Regions from separate parts of the Aliiglaciecola aliphaticivorans genome, predicted to be linked through region 2. Evidence: predicted binding sites of a transcription regulator. Region 2 holds the regulator's gene; the other holds the start of a gene.
What was found. The regulator sigma-54, encoded in region 2, starts transcription at its own class of promoters, with help from an activator protein. The targets are predictions, from matches to a motif close to GTTGGCACGNNNNTNGNNT.

Region 1: ACYVIL_RS12130 (S8 family peptidase) is a predicted target of sigma-54. The motif match lies at 2,035-2,053, and genes of this name have one in related genera.

Annotation. Positions count from the first base shown of each region.
Region 1 is NZ_BAAGTF010000020.1:90,419-94,814, forward strand. Features, by position in the region: tRNA gene ACYVIL_RS12105 (tRNA-Pro) at 66-142, shown strand; tRNA gene ACYVIL_RS12110 (tRNA-Arg) at 168-244, shown strand; tRNA gene ACYVIL_RS12115 (tRNA-His) at 382-457, shown strand; tRNA gene ACYVIL_RS12120 (tRNA-Leu) at 461-545, shown strand; gene gspC (type II secretion system protein GspC) at 795-1,613, opposite strand; gene ACYVIL_RS12130 (S8 family peptidase) at 2,098-4,179, shown strand; gene ACYVIL_RS12135 (ligand-binding sensor domain-containing diguanylate cyclase) at 4,351-4,396, shown strand, end outside.
Region 2 is NZ_BAAGTF010000017.1:34,476-38,871, forward strand. Features, by position in the region: gene rapZ (RNase adapter RapZ) at 1-348, opposite strand, end outside; gene ptsN (PTS IIA-like nitrogen regulatory protein PtsN) at 345-791, opposite strand; gene hpf (ribosome hibernation promoting factor) at 810-1,097, opposite strand; gene ACYVIL_RS09255 (RNA polymerase factor sigma-54) at 1,126-2,604, opposite strand; gene lptB (LPS export ABC transporter ATP-binding protein) at 2,666-3,391, opposite strand; gene lptA (lipopolysaccharide transport periplasmic protein LptA) at 3,391-3,978, opposite strand; gene lptC (LPS export ABC transporter periplasmic protein LptC) at 3,950-4,396, opposite strand, start outside.

The DNA of each region.
Region 1 (4,396 bases), on a different contig from region 2:
GAGGTTGGGGCAAGTGGGTAATATGCGCCCCCTCGAAGCGATGAGGTTTTATCGCAACGATTGTTCGGTGAGTAGCGCAGCTTGGTAGCGCACTTGGTTTGGGTCCAAGGGGTCGCAGGTTCGAATCCTGTCTCACCGACCATTTTTTACTTGTTCAGATTCGTAGAGCGTCCGTAGCTCAGCTGGATAGAGCACCCGCCTTCTAAGCGGGTGGTCGCAGGTTCGAATCCTGCCGGACGCGCCAGCGGAACGGTTGGATATGGATTTGATATCTGGGAATACTTTTTAATAATGTGTATTTGAGAAAAGTAGAAAAGAGTAAGCAGATAGTTATTTATCTGGCAAGTAAAAATAATTTAGTGTAAAAAGAGTAACACAGTGGTGGACGTAGCTCAGTTGGTAGAGCCCCGGATTGTGATTCCGGTGGTCGTGGGTTCAAACCCCATCGTCCACCCCACTTGCGGAAGTGGTGGAATTGGTAGACACGCTGGATTTAGGTTCCAGTGCTTCACGGCGTGAGAGTTCAAGTCTCTCCTTCCGCACCATTGTTAGTTATCTATCTCCCAGTATTATTCAAATAGTAGGCTCTATCCCATTAACGGGGGATCAGCTTTCATCTCGTTCTATTGAGGCTCTATCTTCAAAGTTAAATTCCTAAGTAACCAAATTCAAAACATCCATGGTCTGTAGGCGGTGGCTTTAGCCCTGCATTTATTGATATCAAATTCACGGCCTAAAGACCGTGCTACAGGTGTGGGCTCTATCCCATTAACGGGGGGGATCAGCCTTAACTTCTAATTTCTTTGTATATTTAAGTTTTCTGAGGGAATATCTAAATACAAACTAATCACCTGACCACCCCGCAATACACTAAACATGAGTGTTTGAGCTGTGGGTAATAAGGTTTGAACGGCCTCCAGCCCCTCATCAGTGGTAATATCGTTACCGTTAATCTTTTGTAGTACGTCGCCTTCTTTAAATTTTGCGTTTCGATATAGTTTAGGATTCAAACCTGGGAGCACATTAAAACCAGCAGATGGGTCATTGCGATCAAAAGGTGAAATAGTGATGATATGCTCCAGTAGTTTAGGTCGGTTACCAATGGATTTGGCAACGTCCTGAGGGTGAGTATTTTGATCATATCCTTCAGTCAGATTCTTGCTTGTGTTTGCTGCTAGATTATTTTCTTCAGATACCGTGCCCCTGAGTAATAATACTTCTCGCTGCCCTTCATTTAACAATATAACCCTATCGTTTCTAATTTCTTGTATTACTGCGTTAGTGTATGCGATTTGATCATTAACAAAATAAGTACGAACTTGTAAACGAGATTGGATGGTTGCTGAGGCCTCCATTTCCTCATCACTTGCCACAACTCCTATTAAAGAAATATTCAGAGGACTGGCTGGTAAGCCTTGCAAATCGACTTCGGGTGTTGCTGTCTCAGCATTGGGTAACTGCTCCATATCGGAGTTGTCAGATGTATTTAACAACTCACCTTTGACTTCCTCTGAAAGTTCAACTGGTTCGTGATCAGATGGACCAAACATGACATAGCACAACACGGCTATTGCAATGCAAAGGAAAGAGAGGATTAATTTACTATTACTCATGGGGTCAGCTCGTGAGTTTGATATTGTGTCATATCAGCAGGATACCCATCACTAGCCCTGTTCTCAATGCTTAATTTAATCCTCGTTTTAATCCACTAACGTTCATTTCTGCTCTTTTCTTAAAACCACTCAACCTAGCAGGTTTTGCTGATATTTAGCTAAGTCATGGATAGTTTCAGTCTGGTTTGACCGCACTACCTAGGTTTACGCAAAACAACATAGATTACTTTGGGTTTCTAAAATGAAAAGGTAATTTAATTAGACTAATATATGTGACTTAAATTATGACCATTGGTTTTTATTTTAATTCATATTTTAAGTTTGTTATTCATATTTTAAGTTTGTTATTCATATTTTAAGTCGTCTTTGGTCGATGATTGTAAAAATCATTTAAATACAACAAGTTAATTTGAAATTGAGAGTTGGCATACATTGTGCATTTAGGTGTGGAGAGATTAAAATTTATCCGAAGTGGAGTGATAAAATGAGTTTTTTTACAGATAAGAAAACAATGTTAGTTGGAGCCCTTTCCTTCATCAGCAGTGTTTCAGCAGTGATGCTGACAACTCAAGCCAATAGTAGCAGTGTGCCTTTCTTTACTGAATCAGGCAGTACACCACAAATGGTAGTAAGCCAAAACGTAGCAAAAGAACAAGCCTACATATTACAAGGGTTGGGCCGTGATGCTTTGGTATCCGCAGTTGAGCGCGTCGGCGGTGCAGTTTCGCGAGAATTTCCAATTATCAATGCTATTAGTGCCTACTTATCTGTTAAGCAGGCCGATGAACTAGCCAGTATTTCTGGTATACAGGTTACTGCAGATAGAAACGTGATGACTATGGGGAATGGCAATTCAGCCAATGCTGCAGGTCAATTAAAAAAATTCGCTATCGACAATAATATTGCCACTCAAACACAGGCAGATTTATTACATGAAAAGGGAATTACTGGAAAGGGCGTAACAGTTGCTGTTTTAGACAGTGGCACGTTAATGGGCGGCAGCCAAGGTAAATACCTATTACAGAATCAATATGAACGTTCACGCGCGTTTTATAAGTATGATGCAATTAAAAGTAAAAAGACACGGGCTTTAAACGATGATCAAAATGGTCACGGAAGCCATGTTACGGGTATTATTGCCAGTAGTCTCAAAACGGATGAAGGTAAATTTAACGGTATTGCTCCGGATGTGTATTTGTTGTCAGTTAAAGCCTTTGATGCTTCAGGTAATGGTAGCTATACCGATGTGTTAGATGGATTAAACTATATTTATCAGAACCGTAATCGCTATCGTATCCGTGTATTGAATTTATCTATGGGGGCAAGTGTACAATCAAACTATTGGAGTGACCCGATTAACCAAGCAGTAATGCGCTTATGGGACGCAGGTATTGTTGTTGTAACTTCAGTAGGTAATACAGGCTCGGATTATGCGACTGTGACCGTACCTGGAAATAATCCTTACATTATTACTGTTGGCGCACTGACAGATAGTTATACACCTGACGATTATAGCGATGATCGTATGACTACCTTCTCATCAAAAGGCCCCTCAGTAGAAGGCTTTGTTAAACCTGAAATTGTTGCTTTTGGTGGGCATATCGCTTCTAAAATGAACAAAAGCTTGTTGAAAAACAAAAATTTTGTAGAGTCTGAAACAGGTGAGGATTACCACCTGGTGTCTGGTACTTCACAAGCCGCAGCTGTGGTAACGGGTACGATTGCACTTATGCTGCAGTACAACTCTCGTTTGTCCCCTGATGATGTGAAATGTCGCTTAATTGATTCCGCTACAGCGGTAAAAGACCCTGCTACGGGTGAAAATTACGGACCTTTCACTCAAGGTGCTGGCTTAATTAATGCCTATGCAGCGGTGACCAGTGACGCTTTTGGTTGCGCCAACGTTGGTTTAGATCTTGAAGCTGATCTCAATGGAGTGGCACACTTCAAAGGCCCAGCTCGTGTGACTGAGCAAGGTCAGTTGTTATTAGCCCTTAACAATGGTGAATTTGTAGCAGAAGGGTCTATTTGGGACGGTAGCAGTACAATAGAAGGTTCAATTTGGGACTCTACTAGTAGAATTGAAGGTTCAATTTGGGACGGATTAAGTTCAATTGAAGGATCACTCTGGGATGGAAAAACAGCTCTTCAGGGTTCGATTTGGGATGGTTCTACTTCAATTCAAGGTTCAATTTGGGACGGAACTACAGCTATTGAAGGTTCAATCTGGGATGGTTCGACAATTCTCGAAGGGTCCATCTGGGACGGATTCTCAGTGTTAGAAGGTTCGATTTGGGATGGAACAACCTCACTTGAGGGATCGATTTGGGATGGCTTATCCAGTCTTGAAGGGTCCATATGGGATGGTACTACAGCGATTGAAGGTTCACTTTGGGATGGTTTATCATCGATTGAAGGTTCCATTTGGGATGCATTAACTTCCATTGAAGGTTCAATTTGGGATGGCAACATGTCTATTGAGTCTGTAGATCAAGCGTTGTTAGATGAATCAGTGGTAAACGATGATGAAGAGACCAACAAGCTTCTAGAAGTTGAGCTGGATTAATCTAATCTGTCCCTAAATCTATAATTAACAACCAAAGCTAAGCTGCATTCTTTGAATGCAGCTTAGCTGTTTTAGACAAAGAGTGTTAAATTTAGTTGCTCAAGTAAATTTGGACATCTAAAATGCTTCAGCCTTAATCAATTAGGATAATATGAGTTCATGAAGTCATTGATGCTAGTTAAACTTTTAACATTGCAAACAATGCTCGCTTTAATTG
Region 2 (4,396 bases):
AATCGCATCTGAAAGGGATTTGTTTTGACGTGACAGCGGGTGCAGTCTGCGGGTTTCGCTGAAACGTTTAATTAGCATGTCATCACTGGCATCTAAATAAACGATGGTCATATCCCAGTTTGCTGGCAAATAATCAAGAATTTCGACTAGTTCACCAGATACCTTAGGAAGGTTTCTCACATCGATACTGACGGCTACTTGATCATACTCATCCATCACCGTATGGGTCAGGGTGGGCAGAAGATTAACTGGAATATTATCAACACAATAATAACCTAAATCTTCTAAAGAGCGCAGTGCAATAGACTTTCCTGAGCCAGAACGACCACTAATAATAATCAGCTTCATGCAACGATTGCCTCATATAACTGGCTATTGTCTTGTGCGCTGCGGATACGTTTAAGAATCTCTTTGTCACTTAACTTTGTTGCTATGGTTGCTAAGGTTTGCAGATGGCCTGCAGCTTTATCTTCAGGTACTAAAATAGCAAAAAATATATCGACAGGGCAGTTATCTATGGCGTCAAAGTTGATGGAAGGATCACTGGTGATTAATATGGCAACGACGTCTTTTAAGCCGGCTAATCTGCCATGGGGTAAGGCAATACCATTACCGATTCCTGTACTACCCATTTTTTCGCGATTTACCAAACTATTTAAAATGGTAGTCTGATCAATACCGTCAATCTTTTCTGCCGCTATCAGGCTGATAGTTTCAAGAATTCGTTTTTTACTTGTCCCCTGAACTGCACAACTTGTGCAGTCAGAGGAAAGGATGTCTTTAATTTCCATTAAATAATCTAATATAGGTTAATGACGTTTGATTTTTTCCTTGTGCTTGATCACCTGTCGATCAAGCTTATCGATTAATCCGTCAATGGCTGCGTACATATCGTTATGTTCTGAGGTTGCAAACACTTCCCCTCCGCTAAGATGAACTGTCGCTTCAGCCTTTTGATTAAGCTTTTCGACATTGAGAATGACATGGACATTGTTGATGTGATCAAAATGCCTTTCTAACTTTGTAAATTTGTTGTCTACGTAATCTCGCAATGAATCTGTAATTTCTACATGATGGCCAGTAAGGTTAATTTGCATAATTAGCGTATTCCTTCTGTTGTCGAGCCTACAGCAGGCTCTTGCGTTGGTTAGACGGTGGGATCGATAAAGACTCCCGGTATTTTGCTATGGTTCTACGGGCAACCTTTATGCCTTGGTCGGCCAGTAGATCAGCAATCTTACTATCACTAAGCGGCTTCGTTGGAAGCTCGGCAGCAATAAGTTTTTTAATGAGCGCGCGAATCGCCGTGGAAGAACACTCTCCGCCAGAATCTGTTGCCACATGGCTGGAGAAGAAGTACTTCAGCTCGTATATCCCTCTTGGTGTATGCATATATTTTTGTGTAGTAACACGGGAAATGGTTGATTCATGCATATCCACCATTTCTGCGACATCATTTAACACCATTGGTTTCATCATTTCCGGTCCATGCTCGAAAAATCCGACTTGCTGTTGAACAATACAGTTGGCTACTTTTAGTAGCGTATCATTTCTACTTTCAAGGCTTTTGATAAACCATTTGGCTTCTTGCATATGTGAACGAATAAACTGGCTGTCACTGGTGTTTTTAGCGTTGCGGCTCATAGCTGCATACTGCTGATTCACATTCAGTTTAGGCAAGCTATCGGGATTTAACTCTACTTGCCAACGTCCATTTTTCTTCATTACAGAAACATCAGGAATGACGTACTCTGAATCACTAATTATTAACGCGCTGCCTGGGCGAGGGTTCAAGGTTTGCAATAAGCGCATGGCCTCACGTAATTCATCTTCTTTTAAGCGCGTTTTACGCATTAGTGTTCGGTAGTCTTTGCTACCCAACAGGTCTGCATATTCACTGATCAATAATTTAGCTTCATTCAACCATGGCGTATCAGGCGCAAATTGATTCATTTGCACCATTAGACACTCTTGGGGAGTTCTTGAACCGGAACCAATAGGATCGAACATTTGAATGCGTTTTAAAACACATTCAACTTCATCTAGCTCTACATCTTCGTGGTCGAGACTTGCAAGCACATCTTCAGTGCTAATGGTGAGATATCCAGATTCATCGATTGAGTCGATGATTGCAATGGCGATGGCGTTATCAACTTCTGAAAAAGGGGTCAGCCGCATCTGCCATAACAAATGATCTTGTATGTTTTCACTGGTTTCGCCTTGGAAAACTTGATCATCATCCCCGCCGCTACCACCACTAATAGATGCGGGTGCTGAAGATGCACTGATATATTCATCCCAGGTACTATCTATGGGTAATTCGTCTGGTATATCCGCTTTTTCTAACGCTTCGTTAGTGTCAATGGAATCTGAACTTGCGGAAACGGTTTCTTCAGTGAATTTATCATTACTATCTGCTAGAGCGGAATCCCCAGTGGGGACATCAGAACCATCCTCTACTTCCAAAAGGGGGTTGGATTCTAACGCTTCCTGTATTTCTTGTTGTAAATCCAGCGTTGACAACTGCAATAGACGTATCGCCTGCTGCAATTGAGGCGTCATTGTTAGTTGCTGACTAAATTTTAATTGTAACGAGGGTTTCATTTAGTTTTTTTATTCTTACTTGTTTAGCCACAAAGCTTTGGTTAAAAACAACATACCTGTACTATAGCTTGAATTGCTCGCCAAGGTATACATCTCTGACTTGTTGATTATTTAAAACTTCTTCTGCAGTACCAGAAGCTATTAATTCACCATGACTCACAATATACGCTTTTTCACACACGTCTAGGGTTTCACGTACATTGTGATCCGTTATTAATACTCCAATACCTCTGTCACGCAAGTGTTGAATTATTTTTTTTATGTCATTCACCGAAATAGGGTCTACTCCAGCGAAAGGCTCATCCAATAGGATAAATTCTGGTGCGGCAGCTAACGCCCGTGCTATTTCTACTCTTCGACGTTCGCCCCCAGATAAACTCATGCCAAGGCTATTGCGAATGTGATTTATATTAAACTCATCGAGTAATGCATCAGCTTGCTCTTCGCGCTGGTCAGAACTCAATTCCTTTCGGGTTTGCAAAATTGCCATAATATTTTGGTAAACGGTCAGTTTACGAAATATAGATGATTCTTGGGGAAGATACCCAATTCCTTTTCTAGCCCGAATGTGCATGGGCTGCAATGTCAACGCTGTTTGGTCAATAAAAATATCGCCTTTGTCTAAAGGTACTAGCCCAACAATCATATAAAACGTGGTTGTTTTACCTGCACCATTAGGACCCAACAAACCAACAATTTGTCCAGTAGACACTTCCAAACTAACATCACGAACTACCTGTCGAGATTTATATGATTTAGCTAAATTGGTTGCTTTTAATGTTGCCATTAAGGTTGTTCATCCTGCAACTTGTTAATGTCTTGCTGTTCTGAATTTTTGGATTCTTCGTTTGCACTTTCGTCCTGACGTTTACGAATACTTTCAGGTTGAAAAATAGCCGTAACACCACCTTCTGCATTGCTGTCACTTTCAGCTATTAATTGTTCTAACTCCATATTGAATTGAATGGATTCACCTTTAACAAGGCTGCTATCCTGATTCAATTCAGCTGATCCAACTAAGGTTAATGTTCGATTAGACACTTGGTATTTTATTTCATTGGCAGCAGCACTAATTTTACTGCCATCATCTAGTGTTTGACTGTATTTTGCGGGTTCCCCCCGAGCAATAAATATTTCTTTACCTTCACCTAAGCCAGCGATAACTTCAACTTCATCCGCCAGAATCTCAAGGGAGCCTTGGGTAATCCTAACGTCTTTTCTAAAAATAGAGGTTTTGGTTTTACCATCAAAAAAGTTTGACTTAGAGTCAACTTTAATCGGTAAATTAAAGTCGTTTTCACCTGCCAATATAGCAGTGCTAAACAGTAAGCTGGTTATTAAGGCGCTAACGAGGCGCATATTGAGTTTGCACATGATTTTTAAGTTCATATTCCTGCGTAGTTAAATTTGCAACAAAGCCATTACTTTTAACAACAAAATCTTTTCCGTTTATCTCAACTGGCTCATCTGACATCATTGTTTTGTCTACCAAATTAATTTCTAAAAATTGTGTTCTAATTGTTTGCACAAATCCAGAATCATCAAGGCTTCTAATTTCTACGTCAGTTTCTAATTGAATGCGATTGTCCTCATAAAGTGTGCCTTCATCTGCTTCTACATGCCAAGGATTTTGTTCATCAGAAACATAGATGGTGTATTTAGGATGGCTGAATAAGGTGAAACCTAGAATTTGATAATGTTCCATTTTAAGGGCGAAAACTTCATGGTTCACTTCGCCATTTTCATTGTAAAGAGTACTGCGCATATTCCTCGCTTGGTAATTTGGCTGCCA